Regions from separate parts of the Streptomyces cyslabdanicus genome, predicted to be linked through region 1. Evidence: riboswitches for the same ligand, from Rfam matches in the RefSeq annotation. Region 1 holds a riboswitch; each other region holds the start of a gene.
What was found. A riboswitch is a leader RNA that binds a small molecule or an ion and turns the genes downstream of it on or off. The one in region 1 is predicted to bind cyclic di-AMP.
Positions count from the first base shown of each region.

Region 2: it holds a riboswitch for cyclic di-AMP, as region 1 does, so the genes downstream of both, ACTYVM_RS25565 (transglycosylase SLT domain-containing protein) here and ACTYVM_RS28620 (M23 family metallopeptidase) in region 1, are expected to answer to the same signal.
Region 3: it holds a riboswitch for cyclic di-AMP, as region 1 does, so the genes downstream of both, ACTYVM_RS02185 (C40 family peptidase) here and ACTYVM_RS28620 (M23 family metallopeptidase) in region 1, are expected to answer to the same signal.

Region 1 is NZ_JBQRUW010000050.1:55,392-60,455, forward strand. It holds gene ACTYVM_RS28610 (M16 family metallopeptidase) at 197-1,570, shown strand; gene ACTYVM_RS28615 (M16 family metallopeptidase) at 1,567-2,955, shown strand; cyclic di-AMP (ydaO/yuaA leader) riboswitch at 3,191-3,350, shown strand; gene ACTYVM_RS28620 (M23 family metallopeptidase) at 3,363-4,118, shown strand; gene ACTYVM_RS28625 (HPr family phosphocarrier protein) at 4,195-4,476, opposite strand; gene ACTYVM_RS28630 (GNAT family N-acetyltransferase) at 4,652-5,064, shown strand, end outside.
Region 2 is NZ_JBQRUW010000043.1:10,963-16,026, reverse strand. It holds gene fahA (fumarylacetoacetase) at 1-306, opposite strand, end outside; gene ACTYVM_RS25575 (carboxylate--amine ligase) at 521-1,828, shown strand; gene ACTYVM_RS25570 (HAD family hydrolase) at 1,924-2,727, shown strand; gene ACTYVM_RS25565 (transglycosylase SLT domain-containing protein) at 2,755-3,255, opposite strand; cyclic di-AMP (ydaO/yuaA leader) riboswitch at 3,261-3,448, opposite strand; gene ACTYVM_RS25560 (polyprenyl synthetase family protein) at 3,933-4,943, shown strand.
Region 3 is NZ_JBQRUW010000002.1:357,683-362,746, reverse strand. It holds gene ACTYVM_RS02190 (class II glutamine amidotransferase) at 1-610, opposite strand, end outside; gene ACTYVM_RS02185 (C40 family peptidase) at 778-1,992, opposite strand; cyclic di-AMP (ydaO/yuaA leader) riboswitch at 2,001-2,181, opposite strand; gene ACTYVM_RS02180 (bifunctional [glutamine synthetase] adenylyltransferase/[glutamine synthetase]-adenylyl-L-tyrosine phosphorylase) at 2,472-5,064, shown strand, end outside.

The sequences.
Region 1 (5,064 bases):
GCCGCCCTCCCGCCCGTCCACGGCCGCCTCGCGCCCCGTCCCGCTCCCGGGTGCCGCCGGGGCGCGTCGCTTTCCGTCTCGCTCTCGGCGTACGGACCGTGGGAACTTCGCCAGGGGTCCGCACGCTTGCATACAGTGGCAGGACCGGCAGGAAAAGGGCGGTTCGCAGACCGCCACCGCGATCGAAGGGACGTACATGCCCAAGGGTCACACGGCCGCAGCCGAAGCAGGATCCGGCGGCCTGACAGCGACCGAGCACCGGCTGGCCAACGGCCTGCGCGTGGTGCTCTCCGAGGACCACCTGACCCCGGTCGCGGCGGTGTGCCTCTGGTACGACGTCGGCTCGCGCCACGAGGTCAAGGGACGCACCGGTCTGGCTCACCTTTTCGAGCACCTGATGTTCCAGGGCTCCGCCCAGGTCAAGGGCAACGGCCACTTCGAGCTGGTGCAGGGCGCGGGCGGCTCGCTCAACGGCACCACCAGCTTCGAGCGCACCAACTACTTCGAGACCATGCCCGCCCACCAGCTGGAGCTCGCCCTCTGGCTGGAGGCCGACCGCATGGGCTCCCTGCTCGCGGCGCTGGACGACGAGTCCATGGAGAACCAGCGCGACGTCGTCAAGAACGAGCGCCGCCAGCGCTACGACAACGTCCCCTACGGCACCGCCTTCGAGCGGCTGACCGCCCTCGCCTACCCGGAGGGCCACCCGTACCACCACACGCCGATCGGGTCCATGGCGGACCTGGACGCGGCCACCCTGGAGGACGCGCGCGCGTTCTTCCGCACGTACTACGCGCCGAACAACGCCGTCCTGTCGGTCGTCGGTGACATCGACCCGGAGCAGACGCTCGCCTGGATCGAGAAGTACTTCGGCTCCATCGCGTCCCACGACGGCAAGCCCGAGCCCCGCGACGGCTCCCTGCCCGAGGTCATCGGCAGGCAGCGGCGCGAGGTCGTCAAGGAGGAGGTCCCGGCCCGCGCCCTGATGGCCGCCTACCGTCTGCCGCACGACGGCACGCGCGCGTCCGACGCGGCCGACCTGGCGCTCACCATCCTCGGCGGCGGCGAGTCCTCCCGGCTCTACAACCGGCTGGTGCGCCGCGACCGCACGGCCGTCGCGGCCGGCTTCGGACTGCTGCGGCTGGCCGGCGCGCCCTCCCTGGGCTGGCTGGACGTGAAGACCTCCGGCGACGTCGAGGTGCCCGTCATCGAGTCGGCCATCGACGAGGAGCTCGCCCGGTTCGCCGAACAGGGCCCGACGGCCGAGGAGATGGAGCGTGCCCAGGCCCAGCTGGAGCGCGAGTGGCTGGACCGCCTCGGCACGGTCGCCGGCCGCGCCGACGAACTGTGCCGCTACGCCGTCCTGTTCGGCGACCCGCAGCTCGCCCTGACCGCCGTCAAGCGCGTCCTGGAGGTGACGCCCGAGGAGGTCCAGGAGGTCGCCAAGTCCCGGCTGCGCCCCGACAACCGCGCGGTGCTCGTCTACGAGCCGACCGCCGCCGACGCGCAGGACGACGCCCAGGACGCGGACGCCGCGGCCACCGACGAGACCGAGGAGGCGGCGAAGTGACCGAGCTCGCCACGATGGAGTTCCACCCCCAGCCCCGGGCCGGCGCGGCCAAGCCGTGGGCGTTCCCCGCACCCGAGCGCGGGACGCTGGACAACGGCCTGACGGTGCTGCGCTGCCACCGCCCCGGCCAGCAGGTCGTCGCCGTCGAGGTACTGCTGGACGCACCCCTGGACGCGGAGCCGGCCGGCCTGGACGGCGTCGCCACGATCATGGCGCGCGCCTTCTCCGAGGGCACCGACCAGCACTCCGCCGAGGAGTTCGCCGCCGAGCTGGAGCGCGCGGGCGCCACCCTCGACGCGCACGCCGACCACCCCGGCGTACGGCTGAGCCTGGAAGTCCCCGCCTCCCGCCTGGCCAAGGGACTCGGCCTGCTGTCCGACGCCCTCAGGGCGCCCGCGTTCGCCGACAGCGAGGTCGAGCGACTGGTGCGCAACCGGCTCGACGAGATCCCGCACGAGCTGGCCAACCCGGCCCGCCGCGCCGCCAAGGAGCTGTCCAAGGAACTCTTCCCGGCCGACGCGCGCATGTCGCGTCCGCGCCAGGGCACCGAGGAGACGGTCGGCGCCATCGACGCGGCGGCCGTGCGCGCCTTCTACGACCGGCACGTGCGCCCGGCCACGGCCACCGCCGTGGTCGTCGGCGACCTCACCGGCGTCGACCTCGACGAGCTGCTGGGCCGGACCCTGGGCGCCTGGACCGCCTCGCCCGCCAAGCCGCGGCCCGTGCCGCCGGTGACCGCCGACGACACCGGCCGCGTGGTCATCGTGGACCGGCCCGGCGCCGTCCAGACGCAGCTGCTCATCGGCCGGATCGGCCCCGACCGGCACGCCCGCGTGTGGCCCGCCCAGGTGCTCGGCACCTACTGCCTCGGCGGCACCCTCACCTCCCGCCTGGACCGCGTCCTGCGCGAGGAGAAGGGATACACCTACGGGGTGCGGGCGTTCGGTCAGGTGCTGCGGTCGGCCCCCGACGGGTCGGGCGCCGCGATGCTCGCCATCAGCGGCTCGGTCGACACCCCGAACACCGGCCCGGCCCTGGACGACCTGTTCACGGTGTTGCGCAAGCTCGCCGCGGAGGGCCTCACCGACCCCGAGCGGGACGTCGCCGTGCAGAACCTCGTCGGTGTGGCGCCGCTGAAGTACGAGACGGCGGCCGCCGTGGCCGGCACGCTGGCCGACCAGGTCGAGCAGCACCTGCCCGACGACTACCAGGCGACGCTCTACCAGCAGCTCGCCGCGACCGGCACGGTGGAGGCCACCGCGGCCGTCGTCAACGCGTTCCCGGTGGACCGTCTGGTGACGGTCCTCGTCGGTGACGCGGCGCAGATCAAGGAGCCCGTCGAGGCCCTGGGCGTCGGCCGGGTCGTCGTCGTCACGGCCGAGTAGAGGCCCGCCTCGCCACCGCCGAGCGCGGCGAGGGGCACACGCGCGCATGGGGCCCTGGTGACCGAAACGTCACCAGGGCCCTGCGTTGTCCTGAAGTTGTCCGAATTGAGGGGGAGGTTGCCTGTCTGCCCTGTGGTGTGCGCTACAAAACATCTGATCCGTTTGGGGATTGAAAGCGGTCCCGTCTAGCGTCGGTCCGGCTGTTCGTCGGGCAGTGCGCCGCGTCCGCGGCACCGGACAGTCATCGCCGAGTCCCCGTACGGCGCGAGCCAGGGGAGCCGGGGACCCACCGTCCCTGGGGTGAATCGGCCGTCCGCGCGCGACGCGCGGGGCCGTAGGAGACCTTCCTGCTCCGAACCCGTCAGCTAACCCGGTAGGCGACAGGGAAGGAAAGGACCCACGTCTCCATGGCGTTCACCCGCGCCGCCGGGAAGCACCGACGGCCGAGCCGGATGCACCGCACCACCGCCCGCGCGGCGGGCGTCGCGGCCCTGGCCACCACCGGTGTCATCGGCACGCTCACCGCCCCGGCCCTCGCCGCCGACGTTCCCGCCCTCGAGGACACCGGCCTCACCCCGGTAGTCACCCTCGGCGACAGCGTCGCCGCGAAGATCGAGGCCCAGGCCGTCGCCCAGCACCGGGCCGCCGCGCGCAAGCAGGCCGAGGCGGCCGCGCGCAAGAAGGCCGCGGAGCGGGCGGCGAAGGAGCGCGAGGCCAAGGCCCGCGCCGCCCGCGAGGCCGAGCGCAAGCGCCTCAACGCCTTCGTGGCGCCGATCCTCGACTCCTACATATCGACCGGCTACCGGGTCGGTGGCTCCCTGTGGTCCTCCGGCACCCACACCGGTGTCGACTTCCACGCCGCGAGCGGCACCCCCGTCCACGCGGTCGGCCTCGGCACCGTCGTCGACGCCGGCTGGGGCGGCGCGTACGGCAACCAGGTCGTGATCAGGATGGCCGACGGCATGTACACCCAGTACGGGCACCTGTCGTCCATCGCGGTCTCGGTGGGCCAGCGGGTCGTCCCGGGCCAGCGGATCGGCCTGTCCGGCGCGACCGGCAACGTCACCGGACCGCACCTGCACTTCGAGGCCCGTACGACCCCGGACTACGGCTCCGACGTCGACCCCGTGGCCTACCTCCGCAAGCACGGCGTCCACGTCTGATTCCCTGCGCCGACGCGGCGAAGCCGTGCCACCCGGACGGGGCGGCACGGCTTCGGTGCTTCACCGGTCCTGCCGGTCAGACCGTCTCGGGAAGCTCCTCGAGCCCCTCGGCGACCAGCTTGGCCAGCCGGTCCAGCGCGGCGTCCGCGCCGTCGGCGTCGGAGGCCAGGACGATCTCCTCGCCGCCCTCGGCGCCGAGGCCGAGCACGGCCAGCATGGAGGCCGCGTTGACGGGCGTGCCGTCGGCCTTGGCGATCGTCACGGGGATGCCTGCGGCCGTGGCGGCCCGGACGAAGATGGAGGCGGGGCGGGCGTGGAGACCCTCGGCCCAGCCGACGTTGACGCGGCGCTCAGCCATGTGTTGCTGCCCTTCAGGTGATCAGGGTTGTCTAGACCAGTTTTCCATATGTGGAACAGGTCCGGAGCGGCGCGTGCGCCGCTCCGGGTGGCATCGGACCGCGGCCTCGGTCCGATGGGTGTCCTCCACAGACTGCCTCGCGCCGCTGTCGGACGCGAGCCGTACGCTGGGGCGCATGCAGACCTCGCCGGACCGGCACGAGTACCCCGCCCACTGGGAGGCCGACGTGGTGCTGCGCGACGGCGGCACCGCGAGGATCCGCCCCATCACCGCCGACGACGCCGACCGTCTGGTCAGCTTCTACGAACAGGTGTCGGACGAGTCCAAGTATTACCGCTTCTTCGCGCCCTACCCGCGTCTGTCCGCGAAGGACGTCCACCGCTTCACGCACCACGACTTCGTGGATCGGGTGGGACTCGCGGCCACGGTCGGCGGCGAGTTCATCGCCACCGTACGCTACGACCGCGTCGGCGTGGACGGCATGCCCGCCTCGGCGCCCTCCGACGAGGCCGAGGTCGCCTTCCTGGTGCAGGACGCCCACCAGGGACGCGGGGTCGCCTCCGCGCTCCTTGAGCACATCGCGGCCGT
Region 2 (5,064 bases), on a different contig from region 1:
GGACAGCGGGTGCAGGAAGGGGGCGACGGTCTCCCGGTGGGCCGGCTCCGTCAGCCACGAGGTCAGCGCGCGCCGCACGTCGGACCACGCGGCGCGGCCCACGGCCAGCAGCGGGTTCAGGTTCGGCTGCGCGAGCAGGCCGGCGTGGGGAGAACCGAGCGCCCGCGCCGCCGCCCCCGCGTCGAGCACGTGGTCGCCGAGCCGGACGCCCACGGTCCTCTCCGTCGACCCGGCGCGGGAGAAGACGCCGTAGGGAAGGTTGTGCGGGCCGAAGGGGTCGCCCTCGGGGACCTCGAAGGGGGGCATGGGTGCTGCCTTCCTTTCCCGAATTCCATGTGATCGGGCCACACGTTACGGGGGCGTCCCATGTCTTGGGCAGGGCCTAAAGAGTTTGCAATGCCCGAATTGGTCTTGTGGGAGGGGGTAATTCCGGCTTAGCGTCCTCTGAGGACGCGGACGGGGTGGGTCCGCTCCATAGGGGGGACACGTGGGGGGACCCGTGGCCAGGAATGCCGTCAGTGTGCCTTTCCGGGCCGACCGTGAGGTCCCCGGCCTGATCGTGAAGTTCGGCGACTACCCGCTGCACCACGGCGGGGTGGGCGCGATCCGCAGCCTCGGCCGCCTGGGCGTGCCCATGTACGCGATCACCGAGGACGCCTACACACCGGCGGCCTCCTCCCGTTATCTCAAACGCGCGTTCGTCTGGCCGACCAGGGGCACCGAGGGCGCGGACCGTCTGGTGGAGGGCCTGCTGCGGATCGGCCGCCGCATCGGCCGGCCCACTGTCCTGGTGCCCACCGACGAGGAGGCCGCTGTCCTGATCGCCGAGCACCAGGACGCGCTCCGGGGCCCCTTCCTCTTCCCGCCCGTCGCCCCCTGCCTGCCGCGCCGTCTGGCCAGCAAGCAGGGCCTGCACGAACTGTGCGTGGAGCACGGCATCCCGAGCCCCGCGGCCGCCTTCCCGCAGTCGTACGACGACATCGTGGCGTTCGCCGAGAAGACCCGCTTCCCGGTGGTGGCCAAGAACCGCGAGGCGTTCGTGCGGCGCAGCAGCCCCGCGGTGAACGGCACCACGAGGATCAACACCCGCGAAGGCCTGCTGGCCCTGGCGCGCGACTGGGGCGAGCGGCCCGGCGTGATCCTCCAGGAGTACCTGCCGCGGGAGGAGGCCGAGGACTGGATCGTGCACGCCTACTTCGACCGGGACTCCACGCCGCTGGCGATGTTCACCGGTGTCAAGGTCCGCTCCTGGCCGCCGCACGCGGGTATGACGGCGAACGCGTACGTCGTCGACAACCCGGAACTCGCCGACCTCGCCGCACGGTTCATCAAGCAGATCGGCTTCACCGGCATCGTCGACCTCGACCTGCGTTACGACCGGCGCGACGGGCAGTACAAGCTCCTCGACTTCAATCCGCGGATGGGCGCGCAGTTCCGGCTCTTCGAGAGCGGGTCGGGCGTGGACGTCGTACGGGCCATGCACCTGGACCTGACCGGCCGCCCCGTTCCGGAGGGCGGGCAGCGCGCCGGCCACCGGTATGTCGTGGAGAACATCGACCTGCCCGCCCTCCTCGCCTACCGCCGCAGCGGCTACACGACGCCGCACGCGCCGGCGAGGGCGAGCGGCACGGAGCTGGCCTGGTTCGCGGGGGACGACCCGTTGCCGTTCGTCACGATGCTCGCGCGCTTCGTGCGGCCGGGCGCCCGGCACCTCTATCAGCTGTGGCGGACCAACCGACGCGGCGGCGCGACGGCCGGCCGGCCGTCCTGCGGCGACCCACGGTTGAGCGCCACCTCGCCGGTCACGCTCAAGGACCCTCATCAGTAAGGGAGTTGGAGGGAGGGGAGCCGGGAACGCGGTGACCGCCGCGGTGGTCCGGCTCCGGTCGAGTCGGCGGGCCGGGGCATCCGTATTCTCTGATCATGGCCGCCCTCGCATTCGACCTCATCGCCACCGACCTGGACGGAACGCTGCTGCGCGGCGACGACACCGTCTCCGAGCGGTCCCTCACCGCGCTCGCGAGGGCGGCGGCCGCCGGTGCCCGGCACCTCGTGGTGACCGGACGGCCGGCGCCGAGGGTGCGGGAACTGCTCGGCGTCCTCGGCACCACGGGACTCGCGGTGTGCGGTCAGGGCGCACAGCTCTACGACGCCGGCAGCGACCGCCTGCTGTGGTCGGTCACCCTGGACCGGGAACAGGCCGAGACCGCGCTCGGCAAGATCGAGGCGGAGGTGGGGGAGGTGTACGCCGCGGTCGACCAGGACGGGGCCGAGGGGCTCACGCTCATCGAGCCGGGGTACCTCATGCCGCACCCGGCGCTGCCCGCCGTACGGGTCGAACGGCGCGACGACCTGTGGCGCGCGCCCATCAGCAAGGTGCTGCTGCGCCACCCGGTGCTGTCCGACGACGAGCTGGCGGCGGCGGCCCGCGGCGCGGTGGGCTCCCTCGCCACCGTCACCATGTCGGGACCCGGGACCGTCGAACTCCAGCCCTGCGGCATCACCAAGGCGACCGGACTGGCGCTGGCCGCCGAACACCTGGGACTGGGCCGCGAGCGCGCCCTCGCCTTCGGCGACATGCCCAACGACATCCCGATGTTCCGGTGGGCCGCCCGGGGGGTCGCCATGGCCAACGCCCACCCCGAGCTCAAGGCGGTGGCCGACGAGGTCACGACGTCGAACGAGGACGACGGCATCGCCGTCGTCCTCGAACGATTGCTTGGCTAGCCGGTGTGCGGGCCGGCAGCGGACCTGTCAGTAGGCGCTGTAGACGTTGTCCATCGAGCCGTACCGCTTGGCCGCGTAGTTGCAGGCGGCCGTGATGTTGGCGACCGGGTCGTAGATGTCCCACGACGTGCCGTTCACGTGGTAGGCCCTGAAGGTCGGGTCGATGACCTGGAGCAGGCCCTTGGACGGGATGCCCTTGGCCGCGTTGGAGTCCCAGAGGTTGATGGCCCGCGGGTTGCCGGAGGACTCGCGGATGATGTTGCGGTAGATGCCGTTGTAGGAGCCCGGGATGCCCTTCTCGGCCATGACCTGGAGGGAGGCCCGGATCCAGCCGTCGAGGTTGTTCGGGTAGCCGAGGTTCGAGGCCGTCTTGAGGGTGGTCACGTTGGACGAGACCGGGGTCGCGGCGGACGCGGTCGTCGCGCCGAGCAGCGGCACGGCGAGGACGGCTGCGCCGGTGCCGGTGACGGCGAGGGCGCGAACGAGGCGGGCGGTACGGGTAGAGCGGCGCTGACCGTTTGCAGGCATGGGGGTGTTCCTCTCCGTCGCCTGCGAGGTGAGCTGTCGGGTTCGGGCGGGGAGGTGCCCGGCCGCGCCCCGAAAGGCGCGGCTTCACCCCGAGCCGTTCCGGCGCGGCGTACGACGTAGGACGTACGAGCCCGGCCCGGCGACTTACCTGGGTCCCCCGCTCCTGCCATGGTTCGTTCGGTCGTTGGGGTTACGGGCGGCGGCAGGATTCGGCGTTCCGCCCGATGGCCGGGAACGTATGCGAGACCAGATGTCCCGAACAAGTGCCGGAATCACACATCGCACTATTTGACCTTGGTCCGGCGTGTATGTGGTGCTTGATCCTTTGTGGCTGCCAGGGTTCAACTCGGCTGCGCGTAAAGGCAATGTGAAGGAGTGCGAGGGGTGACGTGAACGGAGGGCGGCGTGACCCAACTCACGGGGTGGGCGCCTGACGGGCAATTACCACTAAAGAGAATTGAAACCCCAATAGGGGCAAATCGGACCGCATGGGTGAGCGCGGAGGGAGCTGTGGGGCGGGTGCGTGACGGTGGTCACGTCGGGTGATGTGCCCTGGCCCGTATAGGTGGGCGATATCGGTGATCGAAACGTGACCGGATACGCTGACTTGAGTGAGGGCAGCGACCTATCGACAAACCGTGTAATCCCAGCAGACACCAGCAGACAGGAGACCCCTCGTGACCGTCGTCGGGCCATTCGGGCTGACCGTGCGGGACCAGGCTCTCGAAGCCGATGTCCAGGCCGGATTGGCGGCTGTCGAGGAAGGGCTGCTCGAAGCCACCAAGAGCGAGGTCCCGTTCATCACGGGGGCCGCCCAGCACCTCGTCAGGGCTGGTGGGAAGCGGTTCCGGCCGCTGCTCGTGATGCTCGCGTCCCAGTTCGGGGACCGGTACGCGCCGGGGATCGTGCCGTCGGCCGTGGTGGTGGAGCTGACCCACCTGGCGACCCTCTACCACGACGACGTGATGGACGAGGCCGCCGTGCGTCGCGGGGTGGCCAGCGCCAACACCCGCTGGGGCAACTCCGTCGCGGTCCTGACCGGCGACTTCCTGTTCGCCCGGGCCTCGCAGATCCTCGCCGACCTCGGCCCGGAGGCCGTGCGGGTGCAGGCCGTGGCGTTCGAGCGGCTGGTCACCGGGCAGATCCTGGAGACCGCCGGGCCGCAGGACGGCCGGGACCCGGTCGACCACTACCTGGACGTGCTGGGCGGCAAGACCGGATCGCTGGTGGCGGTGTCGTGCCGGTTCGGCGCGATGATGTCCGGCGCCGACGAGACGGTCGTGGACGTGCTGACGCAGTACGGCGAGCGGCTGGGCGTCGCCTTCCAGCTGGCGGACGACGTCCTGGACATCGCCTCCGACTCGCACGAGTCGGGCAAGACGCCCGGCACCGATCTGCGCGAGGGCATCGCCACGCTGCCGGTGCTGCGGCTGCGCGAGCGCGCGGCCCGGCTGGGGCTGCCCGAGGACATCGCCCTGTGCGAGCTGCTGGACTCCGACCTGACCGACGACGCGCGGCACGCTCAGGCGCTGGCGGCACTGCGGGTGCACCCGGCGCTGGAACAGGCCCGCCGGGACACCGTGCGCTACGCCGAGGAGGCGCGGGCCGCGCTGGCGCCGCTGCGGGAGTGCGACGCGAAGGCCGCGCTGCTCCAGCTCTGCGACGCCGTGGTGCACCGGGCCGGCTGACGCCTGTCCGGCTCCGCGACCTCACCGGACACCCCCGCCGGACACCCCCGCCGGGCGGCCCCTTCGAGCGGCGTTCTCCACCCTGACCCCTACGGGGTGGGGGAGGCGTCGCCCTTCGCGT
Region 3 (5,064 bases), on a different contig from region 1:
CGCTGGAGTAGCGGAATGCCCAGGTCCGGTCGCCGTCGGAGACCGCGACCGTCATCTGGAGCGGGTGCCGCACGCCCTGCTCGCGGCCCGTCCGCTCGACGAACCCCGCCATGCGTGCCACCGCGCCCGGCGGATCGTCGTCGAGGCCGAAGGTGAGGGCCAGGAAGAACATCACCTCGGAGTCCGTCGATCCCTCGATGCGGGAGAAGAGCCCCGGGTCGACGGCCAGGCAGAGTTCCCTCCTGAGCCTGTCGAACTCGTTGATCGCGCCGTTGTGCATCCACATCCACCGGCCGTGGCGGAAGGGATGGCAGTTGGTCTGCTGCACCGCCGTGCCGGTCGAGGCCCGGATGTGGGCGAAGAACAGCGGTGACCGGACGTGCTGCGCTATCTCCCGCAGGTTGCGGTTGTTCCATGCCGGGCCGGTGTCCCGCACGACCGCCGGGCTGTCGGCCTCCGGCGTGTACCAGCCGATGCCGAACCCGTCGCCGTTGGTCGTCTCCATGCCCATCCGCGAGTGCAGGCTCTGGTCGATCAGCGAGTGGTCCGGCTGGTACAGGACGTCATCGAGCAGTACGGGTGTCCCCGCATAGGCAAGCCAACGGCACATGGACGACGCACCTCCACTGTCCGCCCGCGCGGCCTCCCGCCTCCGGCAGGTACAAGAACCAGCGTGCGCCGCGGCCCCACCCGCCGCATGCCGACAGCGAAGGGCCGGCGCCTTCGGGTGCGGGCCCTTCCCTGTCCGGTGCCAGCACCAGGCGTCCGGCACGCGCGTCACGCGGGGCGGACGACGCTGTGGATCGGCATGTAGTAGATCGACTCCTCGCGGACGTTCGCGCCCGAGTGCGGCGCGTGGATCATCATGCCGTCGCCGATGTAGATCCCGACGTGGCTGATGTCGTCGTAGAAGAAGACCAGGTCGCCGGGCTGGGCTTCGGAGACGGGGACGGTCGTGCCGACCCCCACCTGGTCCCAGGTGGTGCGCGGCAGTGATATCCCGGCGGACTTCCAGGCGGCCTGCGTGAGCCCGGAGCAGTCGTACGAGTCGGGGCCGGAGGCGCCCCACACGTACGGCTTGCCCATCTGGGCCCTTGCGAAGTCGATGACCTTGGCGGCCTTGGCGGCATAGCCGGTGCTCGATCCGGCGCTCGTGCTCGTGCCCGTACCCGTGCTCGATCCGGCGCTCGTGTCCGCGCCCGTTCCGCTGCTCGCCTGCGCGTCGGAGCTCTTCGCCGCCTCCTCCTGTTGGCGCTTCTTCGCCGCCGCCGCCTCCTCCGCCGCCTGCCGGCGGGCCAGCTCCGCGGCCTTCTGCCGGGCGACCTCCTGCTTCTTCTTCTCGATCGCCGCCAGCCGCGCCTTCTCCTCGGCGGTCAGCGTCGACAGCAGCCGGCGTGCCTCGGTGAGCTTCTGCTGGACGTCCTGCTTGCTGGTCCTCAGCTCGTTCTGCGAGGTGGTCAGCGACTCCAGGATCCCCGCCGCCTCGGTGCGCTTCTTCGCCGTCGCGAGCTGCGCGGTCTGGTAGTCGTCCACGGCCTTCTTCTGCCGCTCGGTGAGCTGGCTCATCAGATGGTCCTGGGCGAAGTACTGCTGGGGGTCCTTCGCGAGCAGCAGCGTCGCGGTGCCGGAGATTCCGCCCGTGCGGTACTGGGCGGCGGCGAACGAGCCGAGTTCGTTCCGCGCCTCGTTCAGTTTCTCGGCACGCTTCGCCACGTCGTCGAGGAGGCCGTTCACGCGCTGGCGCTGCGTGGCGGTCCTCTCCTTCGACGCGTTGTACTTCTCGGTGGCCACTTCGGCCTGGTGGAAGAGGTCGTCGACCCTCTTCTGCACCTCTTCGAGGCTGGGTCTGCCGGGCTGCGCGGGCGCGGCGTTCGCCGTCTGGGACAGCAGGGCCACGGAGGTGAGGGCCGCGGTCGTCAGACCGAGGGCCGGGGACGTGCGCAGTCCGGCGATGCGGGTCGCCGTGGGCCGGGCTTTGCGGTGCGACGCCAAGGGTGGCGACTCCTTCCACGGACCGCCTACCGGGTTGGCTGTCGGGTTCGGGCGGGTGGTCGGAAGGGCTGCCCTACCGTCCCGTGCACGCTGTGGGGGACGCGTGTACGGGACCGATTCACCCCAGGGATGAGTTGGGTCCCCGGCTCCGGCTGCCGTGAAGCGCACCGGACTCGGCGCGGGCCACCCGTCCCGGCGTTGTTCGCCGGCGGGGGTACGGGGTGCCCGCCGGGCACGCTAGCCAACGCGTGTGACTGCTGTGAAGGTTGGTGCGTGATATGTCCGCTACGTTTTCGTGACTTTCACGGTACGTGTGCGGGTGGCTGCACTCCGGTGGCCGCCGGCGTCGGCCCGGAGAAGCACCTGCCGGTGCCGTCCGGTTTCGACCGGCGGGGGAAGGCGGGTCCGCCGTCAGGGCCCCGGGCCGGGAGTGCGGATAGGCTCTGGCCAGGACGGGCTTGATCCGACGGGAGGCCGGGATGACGGCGCCGGGACGCAGGAGCAGTACCTTCACGCGGCTGCTGCGGCACGGCTTCATCCATGCCTCGGACGCCGAGCGGCTGCTGGAGGGCCCGGACCTCGCCCCGCTCCGGGACGACCCGGTGCTGCTGGAGGCGCTGGGCGCCACCGCCGACCCGGACCTCGCGCTGGGCGGTCTGGTCCGGTTGCTGGAGGCGCAGCCGGAGTCCAAGGCCCGCCGCGAGCTGCTCGACACGCTGATAGCGGCCAAGCCGCTGCGCGACCGGCTGCTCGGCGTGCTCGGCGCCTCCGCCGCGCTCGGCGACCACCTCGCCCGGCACGCCGGCGACTGGCGGGCGCTGGTCACCTACGAGCCGCGCGACCTGCACCCGGGCGTGGCGGAGTTCGAGCAGGGGCTCGCCGAGGCCGGCGACCCGGTCGCGCTGCGCGTCGCCTACCGGCGCTGCCTGCTGTCCATCGCGGCCCGCGACGTGTGCGGCACCACCGATGTCGCCGAGACCGCCGCCGAACTCGCCGACCTCGCCACCGCCACCCTGCGCGCCGCGCTCCGGCTCGCGCGGGCCGCCGCGCCCGAGGACGACGCGCTGTGCCGGCTCGCGGTGATCGCGATGGGCAAGTGCGGCGGCCACGAACTCAACTACGTCTCCGACGTCGACGTGATCTTCGTCGGGGAGGCCGCGGACGGGGCCGACGAGGTCAAGGCCCTGCGCGCCGCGACCGCGCTCGCCTCGCACATGATGCGGATCTGCTCCGAGACGACCGTGGAGGGCTCGATCTGGCCGGTCGACGCCAACCTGCGGCCCGAGGGCCGCAACGGGCCGCTGGTGCGCACCCTCAGCAGCCACGTCGCCTACTACCAGCGGTGGGCCAAGACCTGGGAGTTCCAGGCGCTGCTCAAGGCCCGCCCGGTGGCCGGCGACCTGGAGCTGGGCGGCCAGTACATCGCCGCACTCGACCCGCTGGTCTGGCAGGCCGCCGAGCGCGAGAACTTCGTCGCCGACGTGCAGAAGATGCGCCGCCGCGTCGTCGAGACCATCCCCGTGGCCGAGGTCGAGCGTGAGCTGAAGCTCGGTCCCGGCGGTCTGCGCGACGTCGAATTCGCCGTGCAGCTGCTTCAGTTGGTGCACGGGCGCACCGACCGCTCGCTGCGCAGCGGCTCCACCCTGGACGCGTTGCAGGCGCTGGCCGCCGGCGGGTACGTCGGCCGCGTGGACGCCGTGCAACTCGACGACGCCTACCGGTTCCTGCGCTCCCTGGAGCACCGCATCCAGCTGTTCCGGCTGCGGCGCACCCACCTCGTCCCCGAGGACGAGGCCGATCTGCGCCGGCTCGGACGGTCGCTCGGCCTGCGCAGCGACCCGATCACCGAGCTCACCCGCGAGTGGAAACGACACACCAGTGTCGTGCGCCGGCTGCACGAGAAGCTGTTCTACCGGCCGCTGCTCGACGCCGTCGCCCAACTCGCTCCCGGCGAGGCCAGGTTGCGGCCGGAGGCCGCGCGGGAGCGGCTGGTCGCGCTCGGGTACGCCGATCCGGCCGCGGCCCTGCGCCACCTGGAGGCGCTGGCTTCCGGCGTCACCAGGAAGGCGGCCATCCAGCGGACCCTGCTGCCCGTGCTGCTGGGGTGGTTCGCGGACTCCGCCGACCCGGACGCCGGGCTGCTGAACTTCCGCAAGGTGTCGGACGCGCTCGGCAAGACCCCCTGGTACCTGCGGCTGCTGCGCGACGAGGGGGCCGCCGCCGAGAACCTCGCCCGGGTGCTGTCGGCCGGGCGGCTGGCCCCCGACCTGCTGATGCGGGCACCGGAGGCGGTGGCCCTGCTGGGGAACGGCGACGCGGGCGGCCTCGAACCGCGCGGGCGCGCCCAGCTGGAGCAGGAGGTCCTCGCCGCCGTCCGCCGTGCGGAGACCGCCGAGCAGGGCGTCACGGCGGCGCGCGGCGTACGGCGGCGGGAGCTGTTCCGTACCGCCGCCGCCGACATCGTCGGCACCTACGGCACCGAGGCCCAGCCCGCCGAGGCGGACCAGGGCGCGCTCGTGGACCGGGTGGGCGGCGCGGTGTCCGACCTGACGGCGGCGACGCTGGCCGGCACCCTGCGGGCGGTCGTGCGCAAGGAGTGGGGGGACACCCTGCCGACCCGGTTCGCGATCATCGGCATGGGACGGTTCGGCGGGCACGAGCTGGGCTACGGCTCGGACGCGGACGTGCTGTTCGTGCACGAGCCGTGGGAGGGCGCCGACGAGCGGGAGGCCGCCGAGGCCGCGTCCCGGGTGGTCGCCGAGCTGCGGCGGCTGCTCCAGATCCCGAGCGCGGATCCGCCGCTGCTGGTCGACGCGGATCTGCGCCCCGAGGGGAAGTCCGGCCCGCTGGTGCGGACGCTCAGGTCGTACGAGGCGTACTACCGGCGTTGGTCGCTGGTGTGGGAGTCGCAGGCGCTGCTGCGGGCCGAACCGGTGGCCGGGGACGAGGACCTGGGGCGGCGGTTCGTCGAGCTGGTCGACCCGCTGCGTTATCCGCGCGGCGGGCTGCGCGAGGAGGCGGTGCGGGAGATCCGGCGGCTGAAGGCCCGGATGGAGTCCGAGCGGCTGCCGC